DNA from 3 places in the Nonomuraea sp. NPDC049750 genome. Region 2 is predicted to be linked to each of the others. Evidence: predicted binding sites of a transcription regulator. Region 2 holds the regulator's gene; each other region holds the start of a gene.
The links. Region 2 encodes HrcA, which represses chaperone genes, less so after heat shock. Its sites were predicted from a motif close to TTGGCACTCTCNNNNNGAGAGTGCCAA; they were not measured.

Region 1 (4,344 bases), on a different contig from region 2:
CGAGGACGGCCCCCTGGGTCCGCTGCTCGTAGACGTGGTCCTGGGACGCACGCGCGAGCAGGTCCCGCATCCTTTCGGAGATGGCGGAATCGCCGCCTGCCTGTAGAAGGGTGGTGTGGTTGGCGTGATCCACCGAAAGGCTCCTTCGCTCGCCGACGGTCTGCCGCGCAGCGGTGGGACAGGTCCGGTTTGCAGATGAAACGAGAACGCGGCTAACCGCCAAAGGGGGAGGACTCCCGCGTGCTCACCTTAGCCGCTCGATCAAGGTCCGTCAGGAGCGAAGTAAAAGATCGGGGTTGACCCGATAATGCCCTAGTTTGCTATTTGCGCAGGTGGGGATGGGTGACAAATCAGGACGGAAGGCTTATCCATGATGCGGGTAAGTATGATTACCGCAGATTTGTCACCCGAAAGTCGCAGGTCATTTCTGAGTCGTTCGATGTCTACCGCCGAGGCTCGCTTCTTGATGACGACATTTCCGACTTGCCGCTCGCGGAGAGTGGCGCGGAGGCGCTTCAGAGAGAACGGCAGCACTTCTTCCACCGTGTAACGCGCGGCCCATGGGGTGTCGAACGGCTCGTCGCCGGTGATGTAGGCGATCATCGGGTCGGGGAGACGGCCGCCGACCATCTCGGCGACCTCCCCGACGAGGTGCGCGCGGATCGCGGCCCCGTCGGGTTCGTACACGAAGCGGCCGACGGGGCCGGTCGGCGCCTCGGCCCCGCGGGCGACGAGCGTCTCGCCGCCGGGCAGCAACGTCGCCCGCCGCACCGGCCCCTCGCCTCGCGCCGCCCCCTCGCCTCGCGCCGCCCCCTCGCCTCGCACCGGCCCTTCGGCTTGCGCCGGCCCTTCGGCGGGGCCGGTCCAGAGGGCTGCCTCCTTCACCTCGCCCTTGTACGACACCCACTCAGCTTCGGCTTCGCCCGGGATGAACTCGTACGGGATGCCCGGAGCCACCTTCAAGCAGGCCCGCCGAGCCCTGGCGACCAGGTCGAGCACGACCGGCCACGGCGGCGAGTAGGCCATGGGGTCGAACGTCCTGCCCCGGCTCGTCCGGCGGGCGGGGTCGGCGAACAGCCAGTCGTAGTCCTCCGGCGAGACCGTCGCGGCGTCCGCCTGGCGTACGGTGACCCGATCCGCGAGTCCGAGCGCCTCCGCGTTGGCCCGGGCGACGGCGACGGTCAGCGGGTCGAGGTCCACGGCGTCCACGACGCAGCCGGCGCGGGCCAGGGCGAGGAAGTCGCCGCCGATGCCGCAGCAGACGTCCACGACCCGCGTCCCGCCGGCGGTTCCGGCCAGGCGGCGGGCCCGGTGGGCGCCGACCTCGGCTCGGGTGGCCTGCTCCAGACCGTGCGGAGTGAAGTACATGTGGGCCGCGTCGGCGCCGAACTTGGCCTTGGCGCGCTCGCGCAGCGCCGCCTGGGTGAGCGCGGCCGAAGTGAGGTCGGCGTCGTACGACCTGCGCAGCCTCGTCGCCGCGACCACCGGATCGGCGCCCACCACCTCGACGGCCTCGGCGAGTGCGCGCTGCCCGCGCGGGGTGAGCAACTCGGTGAAGGCGTCGAGATCCACGTCACCCGACGTTAGCGTCTCCCCGCCGCACTCCAGCCTGCGGCCGTGCGCGTACGGTGGTGGACTGGAACGTTCGCCGTGCGCGTACGGCGGACGGCTGGAACGGCCGCCATGCGCGGGCGCGGTGGCTGGAAGGTCCGCTGTACGCGGAGGTGGGGGCTCAGGCGTTCGCCTGCGCCAACAGCCCGTGTCACCCCAATTACCCTCAACCTTGGGCAAGCTCTTGGGCCTTATCGCTCTGAGCAGACGCGTTCGTGTTGACTGTCAAGCCCCTCTTGCATATGTTTCCTGTTGGCACTCTCCCCTTGAGAGTGCCAACGTGCGACGAGGCAGGTCTGACACCCGCGACGGCAGGCCCCGCTGGTCGCCTCTTCTAGATCATTCAAATCTGAAGGGGAGGTCCGATCGTGACGACCGCCACCAAGGTTCCCGTTAAGCCGCTCGGCGACCGCATCGTGGTTCAGCCGCTTGAGGCCGAGCAGACGACCGCTTCCGGCCTGGTCATTCCTGACACCGCCAAGGAGAAGCCGCAAGAGGGCAAGGTCCTCGCGGTGGGCCCGGGCAACTGGGATGAGGACGGCGACAAGCGTATTCCGCTCGACGTCGCTGAGGGCGACATCGTCCTCTACAGCAAGTACGGCGGCACTGAGGTCAAGTACGGCGGCGAGGAGTACCTCGTGCTCTCCGCCCGCGACGTTCTCGCGATCATCGAGAAGTAAGCCGGATGCGTCAGGCCCCGGGCGCGCGTCTCCTCTGAGCGCGTGCGGCCGGGGCTTTCGACGCTAGGAGAGGACTTTCAGCATGGCGAAGATCCTAGCGTTCGACGAGGACGCACGCCGCGCGCTTGAGCGTGGCGTCAACGCCCTCGCGGACGCCGTGAAGGTAACCCTCGGCCCCCGTGGCCGCAACGTCGTCATCGACAAGAAGTTCGGTGCTCCGACGATCACGAACGACGGCGTGACCATCGCTCGTGAGATCGAGCTGGAGGAGCGCTACGAGAACCTCGGCGCCCAGCTCGCCAAGGAAGTCGCCACCAAGACCAACGACGTCGCTGGTGACGGCACCACCACCGCGACCGTCCTGGCTCAGGCGATGGTCCGCGAGGGCCTGCGCAACGTGGCCGCCGGCGCCTCGCCGCTGTCGCTGAAGCGCGGCATCGACAAGGCCGCCAAGGCGGTCAGCGACAAGCTGCTGGCCAGCGCGCGCCCGGTGGAGGACAAGAAGGAGATCGCGAACGTCGCGACCATCTCCGCTCAGGACGCCAAGATCGGTGACCTGATCGCCGAGGCGTTCGACAAGGTGGGCAAGGACGGTGTTCTCACCGTCGAAGAGTCCAACGCCATGGGCATGGAGCTCGAGTTCACCGAGGGCATGCAGTTCGACAAGGGCTACCTGTCGGCCTACATGGTGACCGACCCCGAGCGGATGGAGGCCGTCCTCGAAGACGCCTACATCCTGCTCACCCAGGGCAAGATCTCCTCGATCTCCGACTTCCTGCCGCTGCTCGAGCAGATCGCGCAGACCAAGAAGCCGCTGCTCGTGGTCGCCGAGGACGTCGAGGGCGAAGCCCTGGCCGTCCTGGTCACCAACAAGATCCGCGGCACGTTCACCTCGGTCGCCGTCAAGGCGCCGGGCTTCGGCGACCGCCGCAAGGCCATGCTGCAGGACATCGCCATCCTCACCGGTGGCCAGGTCGTGAGCGAGGAGGTCGGCCTCAAGCTCGAGAACGTCGGCCTTGAGGTGCTCGGCAACGCCCGCCGCATCGTCGTGACGAAGGACAACACGACCATCGTCGACGGCGGCGGCGACCAGCAGGCGATCGAGGACCGGGTCAAGGAGATCAAGATTGCCATCGAGCAGTCTGACTCCGACTGGGACCGCGAGAAGCTGCAGGAGCGCCTCGCGAAGCTGGCCGGCGGCGTGTGCGTGCTGCGCGTCGGCGCCGCCACCGAGGTGGAGCTCAAGGAGAAGAAGCACCGCCTCGAGGACGCGATCTCCGCTACGCGCGCCGCGATCGAGGAGGGCATCGTCTCCGGCGGTGGCTCCGCGCTGATCCACGTCGCCAAGGACCTCGACGACCTGGGCCTGACGGGCGACGAGGCGACCGGTGTCGCCATCGTCCGCCGCTCGCTGGTCGAGCCGACGCGCTGGATCGCCGAGAACGCCGGTCTCGAGGGCTACGTGGTCACCCACAAGGTCTCGGAGCTGTCGGCGGGCAACGGCCTCAACGCCGCCACGGGCGAGTACGGCAACCTGCTCGACCAGGGCGTCATCGACCCGGTCAAGGTCACCCGTTCGGCCGTCCAGAACGCCGCGTCGATCGCCGGCATGCTCCTCACCACCGAGGCGCTCGTCGTCGACAAGCCGGAGGAGGAGCCGGCCGCCGCCGGTCAGGGCCACGGTCACGGCCACGGCCACTGAGCCCTTCCTTCCTCACCCGACCCGTGCCTGATTACAGGTGCGGGTCGTGTGCTTTCTCCGGCGCGCCCCTGGCCTCCTACCCCCGCAAAGCCATGTATGGCATATGACATACGGGCAATCCAGTCGATGCTGCTGAGAGGGTGAGCGAAGGGCGATGAACCGGGAAAGTGGTTTATTCGGGTAAACCGGATGTGTGGCTTAAGCGTCTAGGCGTCTGACAATTTCTGCACATTTTGGGTTATGGGATGAAATATTCTTCCGTAATAAAGGCTTAGTGTGGCCGGTTGATTACTGCCCGTTATCGCCGCGTCAATGTGACCAATCCGTAGCCGTTCGCGATGACGACAGGCC
Region 2 (4,344 bases):
AGCCGTAGCCGGGCTGCGGCGTGGGCGGCTGCCCGTAACCGTAACCGGGCGACTGGCCGTAGCCGCCGGAACCAGGCTGTCCGTAGGCACCAGAACCAGGCTGCCCATAGCCACCGGATCCAGGCTGCCCGTAACCGTAACCAGGTTGCGGCCCCGACCCAGGACCGCCCTGAGGCCCGGAACCGTACCCGGGCGTCGGACCGGGGCCAGGCTGGCCGCCGTACCCAGGCGCGGGACCGGAGCCGGGCTGAGCTCCGTATCCGGGCTGGTCGCCATATTCAGGCGCGGGACCCGATCCGGGCTGGCCGCCATATTCGGGCGCGGGACCAGATCCAGGCTGGCCGCCATACCCAGGCGTCGGACCCGATCCGGGCTGGGCGCCGTACTCCGGTTGCTGAGGGGTTTCGGGGTTGATGTCCGACTGCGAGATGCGCCGCGTCGCATCATCGTCCGGCGGCGGCTGCGGGGGATCCTGGCTCATGGTGCCTCCGTAACGAAGTCGATCAGTTCCTCGACCCGGCCGAGCAGCTCGGGCTCCAGGTCCGTGAATGCCGAGACGGCGCCGAGGATCCGCCGCCACGCGTCGGCCGGCTCCATCCGCCAGCCGAGGGCGGCGATCACGCCCTCCTTCCACGGCACCCCGCGCGGCACGTCCGGCCAGGCCGGGATCCGCAGCACGGAGGGCTTGACCGCCTGCCAGATGTCCACGTAGGGATGGCCCACGACGAGCACGTGGGGTGAGGTCACCTGAGCGGCGATCCGGCTCTCCTTGGAGCCCGGTACGAGATGGTCTACCAGCACGCCCAGCCTACGCTCCGGCGACGGGCCGAACTCGGCGACGATCGCGGGCAGGTCGTCCACGCCCTCCAGGTACTCGACCACGACGCCCTCCACCCGGAGGTCGTGGCCCCAGATCTTCTCCACGAGGGCGGCGTCGTGCACGCCTTCCACGTAGATGCGGCTCTCCTTGGCCACCCTGGCCCGCAGGCCCTCGACGGCTATCGAGCCGGACGCGCTCCGCCTGGGGCTCGACACCCCCGGGGCGGCCGGCCGTACGAGCGTCACGACCTTGCCGTCCAGCAGGAACGCGGCGGGCGCGAACGGGAACAGGCGGCGCTTGCCGAAGCGGTCCTCCAGCGTGACGGCCTCCTTGTCGCAGGCCACCACGGCGCCGCAGAAGCCGCTCTCGGCGTCCTCCACGACCAGATCGAGTTCGGCGGGCACCTGTGGGATCTTGCCCTTGCCCGGCCGCCGCCAATTTCCCGCTAGAACATCGCCGTCGTACACACGGGGACCGTAGCAAATCACCCGCCCGCCGCAAGGCGCTTGCGATGAGAGCTGCGCCGGGTCACCACCATGATCGTCGTGATGACGGCGGCAAGCACGCCCAGACCCGGGATCACCACCAGCGCCGCCACACCGCCCACCAGCCCACCCGCGGCGGCGGCGAAGTCGCGGCCGACTCCGAAGCGCACGTTCGTCGGCTCCTGGGTCGTGCAGGTGAACTGGTAGTCGCCCTTGGCCGGCGCGTTGACCACGAGGATGAGCTGCCACTGCGTGCCGTTGACGGTGACCCGCTCGGTGCCCGACGTCTTGGCGAGCTTGGCCTGGCCGGGACCGCCGTCGATCCGGCACATGTAGTGGACCTGGCTCTCACTGGCGAGGTACACCACCGGCTTCTCTACCGGGTCCAGCGGCACGGTGACGCTCTGGCCCGCCGTGAACGTCTTGGACGGGGCCACCGCGCCCACCGTGTTCAGGATGCCGCTGACGAACACTCCCACCCCGGCCAGACCGGCGAGCAGGGCCAGTCCCCAGGCGACCGCGATCCACCGCAATCGCGGTCTGATCAACTTCGGGTCAACCTGAGGGCCGAAACGCTGCGGCGTGCCGTAAGGTCCGGGCTGGTACGGCTGCTGCTGCCCGTAGGGGCCGGGCTGGGGGTACTGCTGGCCGTATTGCGGCGGACCATATTGGGGCGGCGGCGGGCCGAACTGGGGAGGTTGCCCCTGGTACGGACCCTGTCCCGGCGGCGGACCGTAGGAGGGGGGCTGGGAGTCATCGGTCATATCGGCCAGTGTGCGCCCTATGGGCGGCCACTCGCTAGCTCCGGTGTTATCGCACCTTGTGGGCGGGAGCCGTACACTTGGCACTCGGGAACACAGAGTGCTAGACCTGTCGTTTCCTGAAAGGCAGAGGTAGGAGGTGAGCGCGTGCTCGACGATCGGAAGCTGGCGGTGCTCCGCGCCATTGTCGAAGACTACGTGTCCACCAACGAGCCGGTGGGCTCCAGGGCGCTCGCCGAACGCCACAACCTGAAGGTCTCCCCAGCGACGGTCAGGAACGACATGGCCGCCCTGGAGGAGGAGGGCTACATCACCCAGCCGCACACCAGCGCGGGCCGCGTGCCGACGGACAAGGGCTATCGCCTGTTCGTCGACCGGCTCTCGCAGGTCAAGCCGCTGTCCGGGGCGGAGCGCCGGGCGATCGAGACGTTCCTCGCCGGCGCGGTCGACCTCGACGACGTGGTCACCCGCACGGTGCGGCTGCTGGCGCAGCTCACCCGGCAGGTCGCGGTCGTGCAATACCCGACGCTGACCCGTTCGACGGTCAGGCACGTCGAGCTCGTGCCCCTGCACGACCGGCGGATCATGCTCGTGCTGATCACCAACACGGGCCGCGTCGAGCAGCGGGTGGTCGAGCTGCCCGAAGTGGTGGAGGACACCCGCATCGCGCACCTGCGCGCGGTGCTCAACGCCTCCCTCGACGGCTGCGGCCTGCTCAACGTCCCCGATCAGGTCGCCGACCTGCCCGAACGGCTGCCCGTCGAGGACCGTCCCGTGGTGGCCACTATCCTGTCGGTGCTCCTCGAGACGCTGGTCGAGCGCCACGATGAGAAGATCGTGTTCGCCGGTGCGGCCAACCTCGCCGGGGCCGACTTCTCGACCGGGCTGCGCGACGTGCTCGAAGCACTGGAGGAGCAGGTCGTGCTCATGCGGCTGCTCGGCGAGACTTCCACAGACACCCCGTCCACGCTCACCGTGCGCATCGGCTCGGAGAACCCGTTCCTCCGTGGCACGTCGATCGTCGCAACCGGGTACGGTTCTGGCGACAACGAACTGGCTCGGCTAGGCGTGCTAGGCCCCACGCGGATGGACTATCCCGTGACGATGGGCGCCGTGCGCGCGGTGGCACGCTACGTCAGCCAAATCCTGGCTGCATCATAAGAGGTCGATAAGTGGCAAACAGCGACTACTACGCCACCCTCGGGGTGCGCCGTGACGCCAGTCAGGAAGAGATCAAGAAGGCCTACCGCAGGCTTGCCCGCGAACTCCATCCCGACGTCAATCCGGACCCCGCGACCCAGGAGCGGTTCAAGGAGATCACGCAGGCCTACGAGGTGCTGTCCGACGCCAACAAGCGTCAGATGTACGACCTGGGCGGCGACCCCTTCGGCGGCGCCGGCGCGGGTCAGGGAGCGGCCGGCTTCGGCGCGGGCTTCCCGTTCAGCGACATCATGGACGCCTTCTTCGGCACGGCCGGTGGCGCCCGCGGGCCCCGTTCGCGGGCCAGGAGAGGGCGCAACGCGACCATCCGCGTCGAGCTCGACCTGAGCGAGACCGCCTTCGGCACCACCCGCGAGCTGGTCGTCGACACGGCCGTGCTCTGCGAGGTCTGCCAGGGGGCGGGCGCCGCGTCCGGCACCCACCCCGACACCTGTGACATGTGCAACGGACGCGGCGAGATCTCCCAGGTCACCCGGTCGTTCCTGGGTCAGGTCATGACCTCCAGGCCGTGCCCCCAGTGTGGCGGCTTCGGGACGATCATCCGCCACCCGTGCCAGGAGTGCTCGGGTGACGGCCGCGTGCGCACCCGCCGTACGATCAAGGTCCGCATCCCCGCGGGCGTCGAGGACGGCACGCACATCCAGCTCGCCGGTGAGGGCGAGATCGGCCCCGGCGGCGGCCCGCCCGGAGACCTCTTCCTGGAGATCGTCGAGCGCCCGCACGAGATCTTCGAGCGGCGCGGCGACGACCTGCACTGCACGGTCCAGATCCCGATGACGGCCGCCGCGCTCGGCACCAACCTCGCCGTGGAGACGCTCGACGGCTCCGAGGAGGTCGACGTGCGGCCGGGCACGCAGTCGGGCCAGGTCATCACGATGTACGGCAGGGGCGTGCAGCGGCTCAACGAGACGGGCCGCGGCGACCTGCTCATCCACGTCAACGTGGAGACTCCGCTGCGGCTCGACGAGGCGCAGGAGGGGCTGCTGCGCGAGCTGGCCAAGCAGCGTGGCGAGGAGCGGCCGCCCGGGAAGTTCGCCCCCGGGCAGCAGGGGTTCTT
Region 3 (4,344 bases), on a different contig from region 2:
TCGACGCGGGCTACCTGAGCAGGATCCTGACCCGCTTCGAGGGCGACGGGCTGATCTCGAAGGAGCGCGCGGCCACCGACGCCCGCAAGCAGGTCGTCCGGCTCACCGCGGCGGGCGTCGAGTCGTACGGGCTGCTGGACACGCGGTCGGCCGAGGAGGCCGAGCGGCTGCTGGCCACGCTGCCCGAGCCGGGGCAGGAACGCCTGGTCGCGAGCATGGCCACGATCAGGACGCTGCTGGAGGGCACCGGCGAGCGCGAGCCGTACGTGATCCGGCCCCTGCGCACGGGCGACCTGAGCTGGGTCGTCTACCGGCACGGCGTCCTTTACAGCCGGGAGTACGGCTGGGGCATGGACTTCGAGCGGCTGGTGGCCAGGATCATCGGCGCCTACGACCCGTCGCGCGACATGGGGTGGATCGCCGAGGTCGGCGGGCAGCCCGCCGGGTGCGTGTTCTGCGTACGGGAGGACGACACCACCGCGCGGCTCCGGCTCCTGCTGGTCGAGCCGTCGGCCCGCGGGCTGGGGCTGGGCGGACGGCTCGTGAGCGAGTGCCTGCGCCACGCCAAGGCCGAGGGCTACAAGCGGATCACGCTGATGACCCGCGACTGCCTGGACAGCGCGCGGCGCATCTACCAGGGGGCCGGGTTCGAGCTGGAGTCGGAGCACACGGAGTCAGAGAACGGGATCGAGGTCACCGAGCAGGAGTGGAGCCGCGACCTCTAGGCCACCGGTCGCTCAGAGCCTTTCGGTGAGCGTGCGAGCCGCCTCCGTGACCAGCTTGCCGTACTCGGGCCGGAGGGCATTTCCCCGCGATCCGGCGGAGCCGACGTGCGCGACCGGGCTAGGCGCGGAAGGGGCCGGCCACCTCGAAGGTGCGGCCGTCGTCGCGGCCCCGTCTGGCCGAGAAGTAGAGCCGCCCGCCGTCGGGCGCGAACGCCAGCCCCGTGAGCTCGGCCCCGCTGAGGCCACCGAGCTTGAGGAACGGCGTGACCGCCCGGTCGGGGGTGATGACGTCGATCTCCGTCGACTGCCTGGCGACGTAGAGGTCGCCCGAGGGGGCGGCGGTGATCGCGCGTACGCCGTCGCAGATCCGGTCGAGCGTGGAGGTCTCGGCGTCGTAGGCCCACAGGCCGCTGTCGCCCTCGGTGGTGAAGTAGCAGACCCCGCCGGCGTAGTGGCAGCCCTCGCCGCCGTCGAAGTGGCGGGCGTCGTCCATCTGGTGGCGCGTGGCCTTGAGCAGGGCGGCGGGCGACGGCACGGGCTTCCAGTCACCGGCGAGGCAGAGCACCTCCAGGGTGCCCTCAGTGAGATCGCCCCAATCGCCGGGCCTGAACCGGTAGAAGCACCCGTCGGGCTCCCCCTCCGTCAGGTAGACGACCTGCCGGTCGGGGTCGCAGGCGGCGGCCTCGTGCTTGAACCGGCCCATGGCCAGGCGGGGGCGCCCGGCCCGCATGCCGTACGGATCGCACTCGAACACCTGGCCGCGGTCACCGAGCTCGCAGGAGAGCCAGCTGTGCCACGGCGTCGCGCCGCCCGCGCGGTTGCGGTCGGTGCCGGACAGGATGCGGTAGGCGTCGGCGATCGAACCGTCGGCGCGGAACCGGAGCGCGGACGCGCCGCCGAGCAGCGGCAGCTCGGAGTTGGACACGTAGATCCAGCCGGTGCCGTCAGGGAAGCACGCACCGCCGTCGGGTGCCGCGTGCCACGTCAGCCCGGCCACCTTCTGGCCCGAGCGGGCCACGACCCGGCCGCTGAACCCCCCGGGCAGCGCCACATCGTCGCCGCCTGGCGGCTCCAGCGGGCCGTAAGGGCTCATCCCGCCCTGCCAGAGCGGGCCCGTGCGGAGGAGAGTCTTGCTGGACATCGTGAGGCCTCCCTCTAGGTGCCACGCTAGTCGACCCCGCCGACATGAATGACAGGGAGGCCCGAGATCAAACTCTGCGCGAAATCTCTGGCCGTCAGGTGAGCGCGACGATGCGCCGGCCGCCCGGGAGCGCGGGCAGTGGCGGTGTCAGCGCTGGGCCTGGAACATCCAGTGCTGCTTGTCGATGTCCTGAGCCACCGCGATGAGCAGGTCCTGGCTGACCGGGTCGGGCTCGTCGGTCGCGGCGACACGCTCACGCATTCGCTTGCCGACGGCCTCCAGGATGTCGGTCATCGTCGCCACGACCTTGCCGTCCTCGATCCAGCCGTTCTCCGGTTGCGAGAGCTTGGTGGACTTGGCGATGGTGGCCGCGCGGCCGTCCGGGTTGATGCTCAGGGCGACGGCGCGTTCGGCGATGGTGTCCGCGTGCTCACGGGCCAGGGCGGTGACCTCGTCGAGTTGGAGGTGGATCTGCCGGAAGTGCGGGCCGGTCAGGTTCCAGTGCATCTGCTTGGCGAGCAGCGAAAGATCGAGGAGATCGACCAGAGCTCCTTGAAGGGCCGTCGCGACCGTCTTCTTCGCCTCGCCCGAGAGCGGACCGGTGATCGTAGCCATGATGTGTTCCTCCCCGTGGTTCGACATCAGGGTCTCTTTGCGACCCACCCCCTTTGCCCGCTTTCCCTCGGTTGACACTGCAATAGTGACAGTGTAATTGTGAAGGTATGAGCGAGACCTGGACCATCCGTGAGCTGGCGGAGCGCGCCGCCGACGCGTTGCGCGCGCACGCCCAGCCGCACGCGCAGCCGCTCAACGGCCGGGTCCGCGACGTGCCCGGCGAACGGTTGATCAGGTGGTACACCACGATCGGCCTCGTCGACCCGCCACTGACCAGGCGCGGCCGGATCGCCCAGTACGGCCGGCGGCATCTGCTGCAGCTCGTGGCCATCAAGCGGCTGCAGGCGGCCGGGCGCTCGATCGCGGAGATCCAGACCGCCCTGACCGGCGCCACGGACACGACCTTGGAGCGGACGGCCCACCCCGGATGGTCGCCCCTGGACGAGGATGTCGCGGCGACGGCGGCCGTTCTGGACGCCACGACGCCCGCGCCCCAGGGTGAGGCGGCTCACGATGCCGCAGACCTTCCGGAGGGCGAGACGCCTGAGCCGCCGGCCCTCCCCGACGGCTCGGCGGCTCGGTCCGGGAGCCCGCGCGGACGGTTCTGGGCCGCGCACCCCGCCGATGCGACCGGTCCCGCCCTTCCGCATCCCCCGCCCATCGGCGTTCCGCGACCGGCCGATCCTCCCCCGTCCGACGGTGCGGGCCGGCCCGGGCCCCTCCCCCGGCCGACGAGGCACGGGGCGCTGGTGCGCGGGATCAGGCTGGCCGACGGAGTGACGCTCGTGCTCGACGGTGCCGGCCGTACCCCGGCTGAAGACGACATCCAGGCGGTACTCACCGCGGCGGCACCGCTGCTGGCGCTGCTCGAAGAGAGGAAGCTAGCATGAAGATCACTTCGCTCGAGCCCACCCGGTGCCTGCCGGTGCCGGACGCCGGGTTCGGCGCGCTGCGGACCGCGCGCGGGAACCTGCCTCTGGAGAGCGTCGACGTGTCCGCCGACATCTCCGGCCTGATGGCCGAGGTCGAGGTGACGCAGGGCTTCCGCAACCCGTACGACGTCACGCTGGAGGCCACCTACGTCTTCCCGCTGCCCGACAGGGCGGCGGTGACGGGGTTCAGGATGGAGGCCGACGATCGGGTGATCGACGGCGTGCTCAAGGAGCGCGGCCAGGCCAGGGCCGACTACGACCGGGCGCTGCGCGAGGGGAAGCGGGCCGCGATCGCCGAGGAGGACCGGCCCGACGTGTTCACGATCACGGTGGGCAACCTGCTGCCGGGCGAGCGGGTGACGGTCCGGCTCACGCTGAGCCAGCCGCTGCCGTACGAGGACGGCGCGGCCACGTTCCGCTTCCCGCTGGTCGTCGCCCCCCGCTACATTCCGGGCACGCCGCTCGACGGCCCCGGCGCCGGCGACGGCACCGCGCCCGACACCGACGCGGTGCCCGACGCCTCGCGCATCACGCCGCCGGTGCTCCTGCCCGGCTTCCCCGACCCGGTACGCCTGTCGCTGACGGCGACGATCGACCCCGCCGGGCTGGACCTGCGGGAGCTGTCCTCCAGCCTGCACGTGGTCGAGGAGGAGGGTCATACCGTACGGCTGCGGCCGGGCGAGCGGCTGGACCGCGACTTCATCCTGCGGCTGTCGTTCGAGGCCTCGACCGCGCTGCAGCTCGACGGCCGGGGCGCGTTCTCGCTGACCGTGCTACCCCCTGCGCTGGAGTCGCCGCGCACGCCACGTGACCTCGTACTGCTGCTGGACAGGTCGGGCAGTATGGGCGGCTGGAAGATGGTCGCCGCGCGCCGGGCCGCGGCGCGGATCGTCGACACGCTGACGGAGCAGGACCGCTTCGCGGTGCTGAC

Region 1: groES (co-chaperone GroES) is a predicted target of HrcA. The motif match lies at 1,864-1,890, and genes of this name have one in related genera.
Region 3: AB0J16_RS14225 (DNA starvation/stationary phase protection protein) is a predicted target of HrcA. The motif match lies at 2,553-2,579, and genes of this name have one in related genera.

The regions. Positions count from the first base shown of each region.
Region 1 is NZ_JBFANB010000033.1:56,592-60,935, reverse strand. Features, by position in the region: gene AB0J16_RS48680 (hypothetical protein) at 1-133, opposite strand, end outside; gene AB0J16_RS48675 (class I SAM-dependent methyltransferase) at 313-1,572, opposite strand; gene groES (co-chaperone GroES) at 1,977-2,291, shown strand; gene groL (chaperonin GroEL) at 2,374-3,993, shown strand.
Region 2 is NZ_JBFANB010000002.1:412,806-417,149, forward strand. Features, by position in the region: gene AB0J16_RS07135 (DUF4870 domain-containing protein) at 1-481, opposite strand, end outside; gene AB0J16_RS07140 (DUF3097 domain-containing protein) at 478-1,287, opposite strand; gene AB0J16_RS07145 (hypothetical protein) at 1,305-2,069, opposite strand; gene hrcA (heat-inducible transcriptional repressor HrcA) at 2,214-3,227, shown strand; gene dnaJ (molecular chaperone DnaJ) at 3,239-4,344, shown strand, end outside.
Region 3 is NZ_JBFANB010000004.1:516,483-520,826, forward strand. Features, by position in the region: gene AB0J16_RS14215 (helix-turn-helix domain-containing GNAT family N-acetyltransferase) at 1-725, shown strand, start outside; gene AB0J16_RS14220 (alkaline phosphatase PhoX) at 844-1,866, opposite strand; gene AB0J16_RS14225 (DNA starvation/stationary phase protection protein) at 2,014-2,481, opposite strand; gene AB0J16_RS14230 (MerR family transcriptional regulator) at 2,589-3,371, shown strand; gene AB0J16_RS14235 (VIT domain-containing protein) at 3,368-4,344, shown strand, end outside.